DNA from 3 places in the Paenibacillus sp. PastF-3 genome. Region 1 is predicted to be linked to each of the others. Evidence: riboswitches for the same ligand, from Rfam matches in the RefSeq annotation. Region 1 holds a riboswitch; each other region holds the start of a gene.

Region 1 (4,971 bases):
AACCGCTAATAGCGGTAGAAATCCGCAGACAAAGGCGGACGCTATCGCTCCTCCAGTTCCAAAATTCTCCTTCGCCACTTCGTTCCCTTATCTTAAGTTTCTAAGCAATTTATAAAGTTAGGTACTCTGATTGTTTATCGCAGTAGCAGATAACCTTGTTGTTGTAGTAGTACTTGCGTTGGCTGCTGCCTCCATAGGAGCAGAAGCAAATCTTTAGAAAAACGTGCTGCCTTCCGGCTGGTACAGCCCGGTGCAGTACGGTTCAAGCATTTAGAGGAAGTTGGTTAGGTAAAGAACGGAAAGGGAATTTGGAACTGTAGAAACGGAGTGTTCGCCCGAAAGATTTCCGTAGGAAAGCTAGCTTCGAAAGCATATGCTATCCTCGGATTTCTACCGCTGGCGGCGGTTCAAATCAGGAAATCTGAGGATAACAGCGATCGGAAGTCCAAAATCCCTTGGAGTGGTTCATACCTAATAAATTTTTTTAATGCATCCGCTCGAAATAAGGCTAAGCGGAAGCTGACGTTTTGATAACAATTCAATTATGCTCGATTTCCATAATTCAAGGAGGGTTCATCTATGAAAATGGTACTTCTATCAGGCGGCTCAGGTAAACGGCTATGGCCGTTGTCCAACGACTCACGTTCAAAGCAATTTCTAAAGGTACTTGAAAGCCCTCAAGGTGAACCGGAATCCATGGTACAACGTGTCTGGAGACAGCTGGAGGAAGCAGGGATGGCAGAATCATCTTATCTGGCCACCGGCCGCGGTCAAGTAGAAATGATACAAAGCCAACTGGGAAGTCATGTGCCGATTATCGTTGAACCGGAGCGTAGGGATACTTTTCCGGCCATCGCCTTAACAGCTACCTATCTTTATTCGGTTGCAGGTGTTTCTCCAGCGGAGACGATAGCCATTTTGCCTGTTGATCCTTATGTAGAAGCATCCTTTTTCGATACCATAGCTATGCTTGAGGGGACCATGCTGGAAAGCGGAGCAAATCTGGCACTAATGGGTGTTGTTCCTGAACATGCCTCAGAGAAATACGGATATATCATTCCTACCACTGAAGAGGCGGGGGGGAATGGTTTTATGAAGGTGAGTCACTTTCAAGAGAAACCAGACCGCATACAAGCAGAACAGCTCATCGAACAAAATGCATTGTGGAATTGCGGAGTGTTTGCCTTCCGTTTAGGCTACTTGTTAGATATTTTGCAGCGTAAAGGGTTGCCTTTAGGATATGAAGAATTGCAGAAGCAGTATAAGCTATTGTCTTCCATCAGCTTTGATTATGAAGTGGTGGAGAAAGAAGAACATATTGTGGTGCAACCTTATGATGGATTCTGGAAGGATCTTGGAACTTGGAATACGCTGACAGAGGAAATGAGCAGCAAGCATGTAGGAAAAGGTTTTGTGACGGCGGATTCTGAGGGGACTTGCTTGATTAATGAGCTGGATATTCCGATTACGGTAATTGGTGCGAAGGATCTGATCATCGCGGCTAGCCCGGATGGTATTCTGGTTACCCATAAAGCTGAGAGCCCACGGATTAAAGAAGTGCTGAAGACCTTTGAACAGAGACCGATGTATGAGGAACGCCGCTGGGGTCATTACAAAGTTATTGATTATGTGAAATACGACGAGGGTAATGAAGTGCTGACCAAACGGATTTTTATATCCGAGGGGAATAATATCAGCTATCAATTACATCGCAAGCGTAGTGAAATTTGGACAATCGTCAGCGGCGAAGCAAGTATTGTGCTGAATGAGAAGAAACATAATGTGAAGGCTGGGGACGTGGTACGTATCCCGGAAGGAACGAAGCACGCGATCCTTGCTTTGACGGATGTTGAGTTTATAGAGGTACAGACGGGTTCTGAGTTAGTAGAAGAAGATAATATTCGTATTACTTTAGACTGGAATGATATAGAACTACAACAATTCATTTCATAGGTCTAACCTATCTATTTAACCAATCTGAAATTTCTTTAAACAGGTAAATTGACTCAATTATCAAAAAAAGTCATAAAAACACTAAATATATCATTAATTGTCGTCGATACTTACGGTAAGAGAGATTATTTCTCTTAAATTGAAAAGGCAAACCTATCGAAAGGTAGGGACGCAAAGCTATAGGGCCTTCGAAAGAGTGGCAGCCTGGCTACCGAAAGGGAGATTATTTTGAAAGCTTACCGTACGTATCGATTATTTGGCGCATTTCTGTCACTCGTCCTGTTTCTGACTGCACTTCCGCTTACTGTTGGAATTTCGCCGTCTGTTGTCATAGCTGCTTCAAATTCTGGTACCCCAGTTACCCCAGGAGCCTCACCCGAAGCCGTAAAGCTGCTTAACTATCTTTACTCGATTTCAGGAAAAGGTATTATTGCTGGTCAACATGACTATTTAGAAAGTCCAGATGAAATTAACAATATGCTGAAGGGAACAAGCGGACAGTACGCAGCTCTTCACGGTTATGAACTGGGCGCGATCAGTGGCCAGTCCGAAGGAACGATGGCCTGGCAGCGTCAAAATGTGGTGAACAGCGCCATCAACTGGAATAAAGCGGGCGGGATCGTAGCTATGACTTTTCATGCTAACCTGCCAGGCACCGCTTATGACTGGGGTAATGTGAAAAAAACGCTTAGCCAAAGTGAGTTCGATAGTTACGTTACACCGGGTACCAAGCAATATAACAGTCTGATCGCTGAACTTGATAAGGTAGCAGTCTCCCTAAAGAGCTTACGTGATGCCAACGTTCCGGTACTTTGGAGACCCTATCATGAAATGAACGGAAACTGGTTCTGGTGGGGGAAGAAAAACAACTTTTCAAAACTTTGGAATGTTATGTATGACCGTTTTGTTAACGTTCATAAATTAAATAATTTGTTATGGGTATGGAGTCCGAATGCTCCGAATGTTTGGTCAGATCCTTATGCGTCAACTTATCCAGGAGCAGATAAAGTAGATATTCTGGCAGCAGATATATACGAAAATGATTACCAGCAAAAATACTATGATAGCTTGTTGAGTCTAGCCGCTGGCAAACCGATTGCGATCGGGGAGAATGGTGAAGTGCCTAATCTGGAGAAGCTACAGCAATCGCAAAGTAAATGGACGTATATGATGAGCTGGGGAAAAATGCTTTACGATAATAACAGTGCAGACACAATCAAAACTTTTATGAATAGCAACTATACCCTGACTAGAGATAAATTAAATACTAGTCTGGTACCGAAGCCTAGCGCTGCACCAGCGCCGGCACCTTCCGAAGAAGAGGGAGAGGCAGCAATTCCTCTTGCGAAGGGGCTTGCAGGAGAATATTATAACAACATCCAGCTGTCGGGAGCAGCAGCTCTTACTAGAACAGATGCGATGATCGATTTCAATTGGCGGCTAGGATCGCCGGATGCCGCCCTCGGGATTGATCGTTTCTCCATACGTTGGAGCGGTAAAATTAAGCCATTATATGAAGAGCAATATACATTTTACACTACCTCAGATGATGGCATCCGTGTCTGGGTGAATGGGGAATCTGTGATTGATAGCTGGACTAAGCAAAGTGGTACTGAGCGTAAGGGCACCATAACGCTGACGGCTGGCCAGCTATACGATATCAAGGTGGAGTATTACGAGAATGAAGGCGATGCGAGAGTCCGCTTGATGTGGGAAAGTGCTAGTCAAGCTAAAGAGACAGTTCCAGCAAGTGCACTTTTTCTTCCGGATGTCTCCTGATTGATGAAAATTAAAGGTCGATCCTTAGTAGCTCTGCGTTATTGCAGAGCTACTAAGCTATAGTCCTCATTAGGTCAGAAGACGATTGTCCGATAACAGGTATGTTCATTTATTACCTGTGGAGGCAGTACAGCTACCGAAAGGAGGATTTATTTGCGTAAATATTATAAGCAAAACAGATTGTTGTTTACTATATTACCGGTGTTTATTATTTTTTCCTTGCTGCCTTGGGGAGAGGTTAGGAGTCTTCCGAAGGCTATGAGTGTTTCTTCCTCTCTACCTCCGGCTATACCAAGCAATCCATCAGCTTCTGAAGAAGCCAAGCAACTGCTGAGTAATTTGGTGAATCTACGTGGCAAAGGAATCCTGTCCGGCCAGCATGATTATCTAGAAAGCCCAGATGAACTGGTTCATAAGCTGAAAAATACTTCGGGACAGAATGCCGTTTTACATGGTTATGAATTAGGGGCGATTAATAATCAATCCAAGGGGACGATCGCAGAACAGCGGCAAGCTGTTATTGACAGTGCAATTGAGTGGCATCAAGAGGGTGGCATTGTAGCCATGACATTCCATCAGAGTTTGCCGGGGACATCTCCAGAATGGTCCAATGTAAACAGAAGTCTCAGTCAAGAAAAGTTTAATGCTTATGTTACGCCTGGGACGGCTCAGTATAAGCGTCTTATTTCTGATCTAGACGAGATCGCTGGATATTTAGAACAGCTGCGTGATGCCGGAGTTCCAGTCTTATGGCGACCTTACCATGAAATGAACGGCGGTTGGTTTTGGTGGGGGAAAAAGGACAATTTTTCAGCGCTTTGGAATATTGTCTATGATCGTTTTGTAAACACACACAAGCTAAATAATCTACTGTGGGTGTGGAATCCAAATGCACCGAATGAATGGGCAGATCCATATGCTGCATATTATCCCGATGCGGATAAACTCGATGTTCTGGCTGCGGATATCTACAATAACGATTATAAGCAGTCCTACTATGAGGATCTGCTTGCACTTGCTGAAGGTAAACCTATCGGAATCGGGGAGAGCGGACAGCTGCCGAACCCGGAAATATTAACCGAGAAACAAAATAAATGGGTCTATATGATGACTTGGGGAAAATTACTGACAGAAAATAATACGCTACAGTCAATTAAAAGCTTTATGAATGAATCGTTTATAGTATCGAGAGAGGATTACGTTCTCGCATCAGGAGGCCCTTCGACAGCACCGGTAACC
Region 2 (4,971 bases), on a different contig from region 1:
TGGCTAATCTGGAAGCTTACTGGTGGAGCTGTACATGCTACTGATGTAACTAATGCTTCGCGTACAATGCTATATAATCTACATAAGCGCTGCTGGGACGAAGAGCTGATGGAAGAGCTTGGTGTACCCCGCTCCATCCTGCCGGAAGTGAGAATGTCCGGTAGTGAATTTGGAGCAGCAGATGCGCAGTGGTTCGGGGCAGAAATACCTATTCACTCTGTATTGGGAGATCAGCAGGCTGCTTTGTTTGGACATACTTGTCTTGAACCCGGAAGTGCCAAAAACACATATGGAACTGGATGCTTTATTCTAATGAATACAGGTACAGAAGCTGTAGTCTCCAGTCATGGATTGTTGACCACTGTAGCTTGGGGAATGGGGGATGAACTCTACTATGCACTCGAGGGCAGTGTGTTTGTAGCCGGAGCGGCTGTACAATGGCTTCAGGAGGGGCTAGGCCTCATAGCGGAGCCAGCAAGCTCAGAAGACAAAGCGCGGGAAGTGGAGGACAGCGAAGGGGTTGTGGTCGTTCCTGCTTTTACTGGACTAGGTGCACCTTATTGGGATATGTACGCACGTGGAGCAGTCTTCGGTCTGACAAGAGGGACGACCTCGGCACATTTGGTACGAGCAACGTTAGAGTCGCTAGCATTTCAGTCTAGAGATGTAATTGGGGCGATGGAAAAAGACGCAGGCATGCCATTGACCGGACTTCGTGTAGATGGGGGAGCTGTTCGTAATGATTTGCTGATGCAGTTCCAGTCTGATATCCTCGGGAGTGAAGTGACTCGAACTACATATGCGGAGACGACTGCGCTGGGGGCAGCACTTCTGGCTGGATTAACCTCAGGAGTCTGGACAAGAGAACAACTAGAAAGCTTTAACAAAGCTGAGAGGTTTTTTTCACCTGAAATGGGTATAGATGAGCGTGAACGACGTTACAACGCCTGGAAAGACGCTGTAGCGCGTACCATGGGTTGGGAAAAACATGAAAGATATCAGTAATCAGGGAGATGTATATGTCCATGGTTAACGGAACAGAATCTGATCTACCGAGTGGACTTTCAAAGCCTGTACTTCGGGCACTCCATGGGATGGGACCAAAAGGGCTTGATGAAATACGGCGTGCGCTAACTGAAAAGGGGTTATCCTTTGCTGGCGAGTCCTAAAGACCAGATCAACATAAAAAGCGGCAAGCTAAGGTTAATCCTTGGCCTGCCGCTTTTTATGTTGTAACGCTTGATATTCAATAACAAATGTTACATTTTTCCATCCAGCGCCCACTGTCCAGGACAGAACTTTATCTCCACGTTCGATCTTTCCTATAGTAATCTATCTTCTTAAATCACAATAATAAAGACGAAATGTGTATATTTATGTCGAATTATTATTTATTGGATCTCTTCTATGGTTTCAAGAAGAATATTAAAGGCTGTGATGATTCTAGGTGCCCCTATAGCGGGTACTAAGTGTAGTAGAATGCCTTTGAGCTGTTCTACAGTAACTCCTACACGAAGAGCCATAACATAATGAACTCCTAATTGATCGAACTGGCCCATTGCAATTAGAGCAGAAATAACAGAGACTTCCTTCCAGTCAGCTTCAATGGTATTGCGTTGAAAAATATCTCCATACGCATTACCCATGATGAATTCTGCCAAGTCAGGGAAATGTTCCTTAATCGGAGCTAGTGCTTTAGCGCCATAGTCTCCTGAGAGATTCGTGAAGTGGTTCAGACCACTGTTAACATTATCTTTCATAGTGAGCCTCCTAATTTAGGTTCAAAGTACGGTGTGCAGTCGGAGGGACTTCATCACGGTCTGTTAATAATTCAATAACTGCAACACGGTTAAGAGCAACGGCGTCCTTAATTGCAGTCGAGAATTGTTCCGCAGTCTCACACTTATAGCCTGTCGCTCCTAGAGACTCGGCAAATTTCACAACGTCCATTGGGACTTCGTATATCGTTCCATCAATACGGCCAGTAGTTTTTTCCATCCCTTTAAGCGCCATATCGAGTTGCTTATTATTTACTACGATAAAGATGACAGGGATATCTTTGCAGACGGCGGTGTTTATTTCTGTACCTAGCATCATAAAACAGCCATCACCTGTAATACAGAAGACAGTTTCTTCAGGAGCTGCAACCTTTGCACCAATAGCCATACCGATAGAATTACCCATGCAAGCAAAATAAGCATCAAATACAAAACTGCCTGGTTTCTTAACCTTGTACCATTTAGCAGCATTGAATCCATGACTGCCGTCATCAACAAATACTGTATTATTGTCAGGAATCAGATCACTCATCGTGCTCATAATAGACGCAAGGGAAAGATTCTTCAGACTGGGAAGCTCTTCTGAATAATCTACATAAGGGATAGCTTCACGTTTAGTAATATGATTAGGATCAATATGATTTAGGTAGCACACTAGGTTATCACGTAGATCACCAGTGACTGGTATCGTTTTGGAGAACAAGATTTTTCCAACAAAGGTCGGATCAATATCAAATTGAATTAATGTTGTCGGGTGATTCTCCCGTTTTAGGTTACAGACGGTCATATCACTTAATCGTGATCCTAGAACTATAAATAGATCACTTTTATTCAACAGGTCATCCCCGTGGGTGCAACCTCCAACACCAATAGGACCATGATAGAGTGGGTGATCCCAAACCATAGCCCCTTTACCACCAGGTGATGTTACTACTGGTATATTAAAAGTTTCAGCGAGCTGAATAAGCTGGCTATGCGCCCCAGATCGATTGACCCCTTTACCCGCAATAATCAAAGGATTCTTTGAGGCATTGATAGCATCAACTACTCTGTCGATATTCGCTAGACTTACTAGAGATTCGCGTTCGGGAATTACAATATTGCACTCTTCCAATCCTTCTGTCTGTACATCAAACGGCACACAAAGATGAACAGGCCCACGTTGGTTAAGAGCAATTGAAATCGCATGATTAAAAATAGTACTAAAGTGATCACCGCGTTCAATAAGTTTACTGAACAAGGTGGCAGGTCTGAACATCTCCGCTAAATCAGCTAAGTAAGAGGAAGAGTCCTGACATTGGGGGATTCCAAGCTCTTTAATAGATTGGTGGCCCGTAATAAACAGCACTGGCAAGTTGTTGGCTTTCGCATGTGCTGCTGCTGTAAGTAGGTTAGTTCCGCCTGGACCAGAAGTACCAAATGCTACGCCTAGATTACCAGTTTTCAGCGCGTATCCAGCTGCTGCGAATCCGGAGCTGGATTCATGTCTCCCTGGAATAAATTCAATACCATAGTCTACCATCTTAAGAACTACGGGACAAATCGATTTACCAATGATCCCAAAAGAATGGGTCACTCCGAGGTTACGTAGTGCTTCCGCCATATAATCTGCGACTGTCTTCAAAAGATACACCTCACAAGTTGATTAATATTTATTATGTTATTGATCTTTCGAAGTGATCTGATTGATCAATAAACTCAAAAATAGAAAACCTGTGCTCCGAAAAAGGGCACAGGTTGGTGGCGTAAATCGCCGTAAAGACTGAACAATAGTTCAGCCGTCCCGGGTCCTTAGCAACCTGGCAATCATGGCCTCAGAGTAAAAATGAGGCTGTAGATCCATGGTTTTGCGTCATCCTCTTTCGAAGATTTTGCCTATATTAATTTAAAATTTATAAGAAGAATTTTCCTTTACAATATATTCCTTGGGATCATCCTTTGTCAATATATTATCGCAAATTAACTCGAATTTTGACGAAAGTCTTGTCAAACCTATGAAATAATAGAAAATAAACCGTCCCCTAAGACAAACTTAGAGGACGGTTTATGGCTTGGTTTATTCGTTATGCAAGTTGTTTAAAACTTGAAGATATGGATCGTTTTCTGTAGATTAAATACGGCTTGAGTCATTTTCTCAGTTTCTTCTGCGACGGACTGCAGGGCATTAATTTGTTCATTCATTGCAGCCGATACTTCTTCGGTGCCAGCAGCAGTTTCCTGAGTGATTGCAGATATATTTTCTATTGCACCTGAGATTTTCAAGGCACTTTCCAGCATAAGATCACTTTCAGAAGAGAAGGAAGAGATCTGCTCGGTAATATACTGCACACTTTGTACAATTTGAGCAAAGATATGAGCAGATTGAGTGATCATCTCATTCTGTACCTGTACGACTTCTTCGTTGATAGCGATATTGTCAATCGCTTGTTTAATATCAGTTTCAATGCTCCGAACTAAACCAAAGACTTCCTTTGTTGAAGCCGTTGATTCTTCGGCAAGCTTACGGACCTCCTGTGCGACTACTGCAAATCCTCGACCATGTTCTCCGGCACGTGCTGCTTCGATGGAGGCATTCAGCGATAACAGGTTAGTCTGTTCAGCGATCTCAGTGATGGTCTTTGTGATCATCGTTATTCCGCGAGCATTATGAGACAAGGCCTCGATAGTATCCGCTACTTTTTGAGTAGCCTGGATGTTTTTGCGCATGCCTTCAGCTTGAGTATCTACGGATTGGCGCCCTTGTTCAACTAGTTCTAATGTATGTATTGAACGTCTGTTCATTTCTTTCGTTGAGTTCGTATAATTGGAGACTTTATTCTCAATATCTTTAATAGATTCTGTCATTTCAGCGATATCCGTAGATATTTCATTTGCCCCAAGAGCTAGCTCATTTGACGAAGAGGCTACCTGTGCCATGACAATTTTCAAGTTCTGATTCTTATCTTCGATTCCACGGCTTGCATCCATAACCTGGCGCGTGATCTGCGATGCTTCTGTTAAAATCTTCTTGAGCTTGTCAATCATAGTATTAAAGGAACGACTTACGTCCCCCATAGACCCGTTCTCGTCAGCTCTACTAGTAAAATCCCCTTTAGAAATACTATGAGATACATTCGCGATGTCATCAAAAGAAGATGTAAGCGTTCTCTCGATAAAGCGGGCCACGGGTAAAGTTAAAGCAGCAAGAACAACG
Region 3 (4,971 bases), on a different contig from region 1:
GACCCATCAGCAGTTCGCGGATATAATCGGAACGCTCAGGGAGACGGCTACCCTTGTGCTTAAAGATCTGCAAGAGCAAAAGATTATTGAGATTCAACATCAACAGTTAACCGTGTTAGACCTGTCGTACTTACTGGAGTAAACGGATTTTGATTGAGAATAGTAGTTCTGGGAGCTTTTTAAGAGAATCGAAGATGAAAGGGGTTATGAATGTGGCTTGTAATCATTGTGTAGTAAGAGAGCTGAATTTTGAAATTAAGGCTCATGGCGAGCTTAATCTAAGGATGTTACCTGAGGTTATTCATCATTTGAGTAGAAGCAATACGATACATAAGGTAGAAGAAAATGTGATTACGATTAAAGAGGCTGGGGCGCGGGATTTTCTGGATTTCTGTAATGATCATATGGCGTCGAAGCAGATTGAATTCCGTATAGATGACCAAACATGGAGACCTCTATCCGAGATGCCCACTGTACTTGATATGGAGTGGATTGATGAGGTTATCACTAAGGGGTTAGTGATTTGTCACTTCCAGCCAATCGTGAATGCAAAGGAAGAGATTTTTGCATATGAGGTCTTATCCAGATTTAAAAAAGAAGATGGAGCCCTTATCTATCCTAATGAGATCTTTACGGCGGCACGCAATCGTGGCCGTTTATATGCTTTAGACCGGTTATGTAGAATGACTGCTGTAAAATGTGCTGCACCCTTAAATAAAAAAACGTTTATTAACTTTATCCCAACGTCGATCTACGCTCCAGAGTTCTGCCTAAGATCAACAGTTGAATTGGCCAATCAATTAGGCGTAGATCCCTCTCTTTTTGTCTTTGAAGTTGTTGAGACGGAGAAAGTGGATGACCTTGCTCATTTGAAAGCTATTTTGACATATTACAAGGATCGGGGATTTGAATACGCTCTAGATGATGTTGGCGAAGGCTTCAGCACAATCGAGATGTTATTGGCACTTAAACCCCATTACATGAAGCTGGATATGAAATATGTTCAGGGTGTGTCTAGTGATCCGAGCAAACAGAAAGTAGCAGAACAGTTTTTAGAAAAGGCATTAGAAATCCAATCCGTTCCCTTAGCAGAAGGAGTGGAATTTAGAGAGGACTTTGAATGGCTTAAGCAGAGTGGTTATCAGTTGTTTCAGGGATATTTATTTGGAAAACCTGACCCTATTCCCAAACAGTGATCCTAATGAGTAGATCTCCGTCTAGAGGATGAGATGAATTCAGGTCAGAGTCTGATTACAGGTGAGCCCCGGGGCTGTACAATTTAGGTAATTGAGAAGGGGGTCGGATGAATATGGAATGGCATAAATACATCACACGTTGGGCAGATTCCAGGGGCTGGGAAGGGCGAGAGATTGATTATCAGTGGCCTTCTCCCTCATTTCCAGTGGTAAGTATTCGCAGCAATTTAGGTCGCTACTCTGGTCAGGGTTATGGCAGCAGACCTCGTGTGAAGACAGCTGTTGGATTAATTGCTATTGGAGATATAGCTGTAGGCTTGATTTCCATAGGTGCGATAAGCGTAGGGGTTCTATCCGTGGGTGCAATATCACTAGGAATGTGGTTAGCACTTGGAGCGATAGCACTTAGCTGGCTTGGCTTCGCAGCTGGGGCGATTGCTATTGCAGGAGTGGCTGTAGGAGCGATCGCGATAGCCGAAAAAGCGTTGGGTGCTGTCGCCATAGGGGATACGGCATTTGGAGCGGTAGCCATAGGACGGATTGCTGGGGGAGCCGTAGCTATTGGACAATGGGCATATGGTCTAATCGCGGTTGGCGAGCATGGCTTTGGGTTAATTCCGATCACAGGTGATGTGTGGAATTGGTTTCGGCGACTATTTGGAGGTTGAACGCTCCTCCAGTCCTAAAGTATCACTCTTCGTCTGGGACAGTTGATAAATAATATCGATCAGTTAGAGGAAATTGATTGCAATTACCTATGTCGATCAAATATCAATTTCATACCAAATAATCATGCAATAAGATGCATAGTTATGTTAACCTTTGTAATGTAATCGAAACTTCATAGGCAAACCTATGGAAATGTAGGGACGCAAAGCTATAGGGACTAAGGTTATCACGACTATTGTCAGCCAGCTGCCAAAGAGTGTATAACGCTTTTTGTTTTTAAGGTTTAATAAAAATTAAGTCTTAATTTTTATGCAACTTTAGCTGCAATCAAGCTACTCTTTCGGGGTAGTTTTTTTTGTGCTCATTTTTAGGCATTGAAGAGATTCATATTACATCTGGGGGGTAGAAAAGATGAAAAAAATGATTGCAATCGCTACATCGGCAGCCATGTTAGCTAGCTTTTCGAGTGAGGCAGGTTATGCTTTAGCAAGTGATGTAAGCAAGGTAACTGTAGTGAACACTGTAGTACAAAGCAAGGCTGACCTAATAAGCAATGCGTCAGTTATTCCGTTTGATCTGTACGGCAAGGCTATCCTAGGCGCTTATAATGATGTTTTTAGAATGAATCCTGCGAATATTAAATCCATTACCAATAACGGTGGTAACTACTCAGGTTCACCTATAGCAAAGGCTATTGATGGCGATATGAGTACGCATTGGGAAACGGGCAAACCGAATAGTTCAACGTTTACGAATGAGGTTGTCTTTGTATTCAATGAGTCCACTGAATTAAATAGAATCGTATATGCTGCAAGACAATCCAGCGCAAAGGGTAAGGGGTTTGCCCAGGAATTTGATATTTATGGCTCAACAACGGATGCAGGCGATTATACGCTAGTATCCTCTGGAGAATATAAAGGCTCAGCAGGTGACGTAGTAGAGGTGCAGTTTGACAGGGCAACCTTTAAGAGACTTAAATTTGTCTTCAAAAAAGCTAACCAAGATTGGGCGAGTGCGGCTGAGTTTTCTTTTTACAAAGAAGATGCCGTATCCGCTAAAATGAAAAATTTATTCACAGATGACAGCTTGAGTCAAGTTAGCGCAGCATTTAATACGATGGAGAAATTAACGGCTTTAGAACAAGAAGTGCAGACACATCCACTGTACGCGCAGTTTCAAGCAGATATAGAGAATGCAAAAGTACTTCTGGAGAATCATCAAATAGAGGCAACAGCGGCTAAGGTTTCGAAGCTAAAAGGCTATGGTACAGCATATGAAAATGCCTATAGCGAAGCTTATAGAATGCCCAACTCAAACGTATCAAAAGTAACGGTGAACGGCGGAAGCTACCCAGGTACGAAACCGGAATACATGCTCGATGACCAACCGAATACACACTGGGAAACCAATAAAAACAATGACGACAGCTTCACGAATGAAGTTGTGTTTGAGTTAGCACAAGCGAAAGTATTAGATAGAGTGGCTTTCCTGGCTAGAGATAACCGCAAAGGCTTCCCAGAGGCTTTTCAAATTTATGCATCAGAAACAAGTAAGGGAGAGACCTTCCAGCTCGTATCTAGCGGAACCGCGAATAGTACGAATGACTTTCTGGAGTTTAAATTTGAACCTACGAAGTTTAAAAGATTGAAATTCAAGTTCACAAAAGCCAATATCAACAGACCCTTTGCAGCCGAATTTAGATTTTATACAGAGGATAAAGTAAGTGAAGCTGTAAATGGTATTTTCACAGATGGCACGATGAGTGCGGTTGTTCCTGCTTATAATAGCGTCGAAGCAATCAACGAATTAGAAGAAGCGGCAAAAGTACATCCGCTCTATCCAATCCTGAAGGATTCTTTGGATTTAGCTAAGAAGCTAGTGAATGGTGAAATTCAAACCGAAGGCACCATCATTGAGGCGGAACAACGTGGAGATATGAAAAAGCATGCGCAAGAAAACCTGAGAATTGGTTTCGGTACGAACAACCAGCCTACAGGTCTCGTTGCAATGCCTGGAGATACGATCAACGTTTATGTGGACGCAGCTTCGAGCGATAAATTGCCTTCTTTAGTCTTTTCTCAACAAGAGGCGGCTTGGAACGTTTGGGCTAGCAGTGTGAAATTGCGTCCAGGTAAAAACACAATAACCGTTCCTGAATTTGCGACGAATAGTTATTATGCACATGAAGTGACTAAGGGCGGTACAGTGTATATCGTCAATCCATATACAGCGGAGGAACAAGGTAAAGCACCTATGATCCGGTTCGAGGGGCTTACCAAGATCCCTATGATGACCAAGATTACAGATCCTGAACAATTCAAAGCCTTCTTAACCACCTATAAACAAAAAATAGATGAAGATAAGGCAGCGCATCCGAATGTTCAAGATCGCGAGCTCATTGATGTGGTGGAAATGGTCAGCGATCATGTTATTTTCACAGGCACTGCGACAGAAGCTTATAACATGTTTATTACGCAAGAAAATGATCCGCTGGGTACCGTAACCGGCTATGATACTTGGATGAAGACGATCTTTGACTTCTATGGCTTGGATGGCAGTAGTGTGATTCATGATGCCAAGCTAATTCGTGAGAATATCCGATTGATGCAGCCTTATGGTGCGATGTATGCAGCGGGGGACCATACAGGGATACAACTTGGAACCGTGGGGACAATGTTAGGTGATTTTAACAAAGTCTATCCAGGCTGGGGATTGAATCATGAAATAGGGCATCGCTTGGCGATGGGCGAACGAGAATATGGTGAAGTAACCAATAATATGGTGTCTATGCTGATGTCAGTCTATGCGGACTCGATGGATACTCGTATTCCTTTTGAAAGTGATATATATAAATATGTAATCGAAGAAAATAAAGTGGTTATGAATCAGCAGGGCTTATTTGCACAGCTTGGTGCCTATTGGCAGTTAGAATTGGCGCATCCGGGTTACTGGACAGAACTGACCAAGCTGTACCGCGAGCGGAAGGTCTCCCTTCCGAACGGCGACAATTCCAAGCAGCAGTATTTGGTGGAGTTCTCCTCTGAAGTGCTGGGGTTAGACTTAAGTAGCTATTTTGCCAGACATGGCTTCACTGTGAATCCTGAAA

What was found. A riboswitch is a leader RNA that binds a small molecule or an ion and turns the genes downstream of it on or off. The one in region 1 is predicted to bind cyclic di-GMP.
Region 2: linked by a shared signal. The riboswitch ahead of M2444_RS07095 (thiamine pyrophosphate-binding protein) and the one ahead of M2444_RS19010 (glycosyl hydrolase) in region 1 are both predicted to bind cyclic di-GMP.
Region 3: linked by a shared signal. The riboswitch ahead of M2444_RS22405 (NPCBM/NEW2 domain-containing protein) and the one ahead of M2444_RS19010 (glycosyl hydrolase) in region 1 are both predicted to bind cyclic di-GMP.

Annotation. Positions count from the first base shown of each region.
Region 1 is NZ_JARXWM010000009.1:145,422-150,392, forward strand. Features, by position in the region: gene M2444_RS19005 (sugar phosphate nucleotidyltransferase) at 580-1,953, shown strand; cyclic di-GMP riboswitch class I at 2,090-2,169, shown strand; gene M2444_RS19010 (glycosyl hydrolase) at 2,182-3,732, shown strand; gene M2444_RS19015 (glycosyl hydrolase) at 3,886-4,971, shown strand, end outside.
Region 2 is NZ_JARXWM010000002.1:669,345-674,315, reverse strand. Features, by position in the region: gene glpK (glycerol kinase GlpK) at 1-1,005, shown strand, start outside; gene M2444_RS07105 (helix-hairpin-helix domain-containing protein) at 1,020-1,169, shown strand; gene M2444_RS07100 (carboxymuconolactone decarboxylase family protein) at 1,392-1,760, opposite strand; gene M2444_RS07095 (thiamine pyrophosphate-binding protein) at 1,771-3,411, opposite strand; cyclic di-GMP riboswitch class I at 3,569-3,664, opposite strand; gene M2444_RS07090 (methyl-accepting chemotaxis protein) at 3,855-4,971, opposite strand, start outside.
Region 3 is NZ_JARXWM010000012.1:160,587-165,557, forward strand. Features, by position in the region: gene M2444_RS22390 (helix-turn-helix domain-containing protein) at 1-142, shown strand, start outside; gene M2444_RS22395 (EAL domain-containing protein) at 195-1,196, shown strand; gene M2444_RS22400 (hypothetical protein) at 1,310-1,864, shown strand; cyclic di-GMP riboswitch class I at 2,033-2,119, shown strand; gene M2444_RS22405 (NPCBM/NEW2 domain-containing protein) at 2,277-4,971, shown strand, end outside.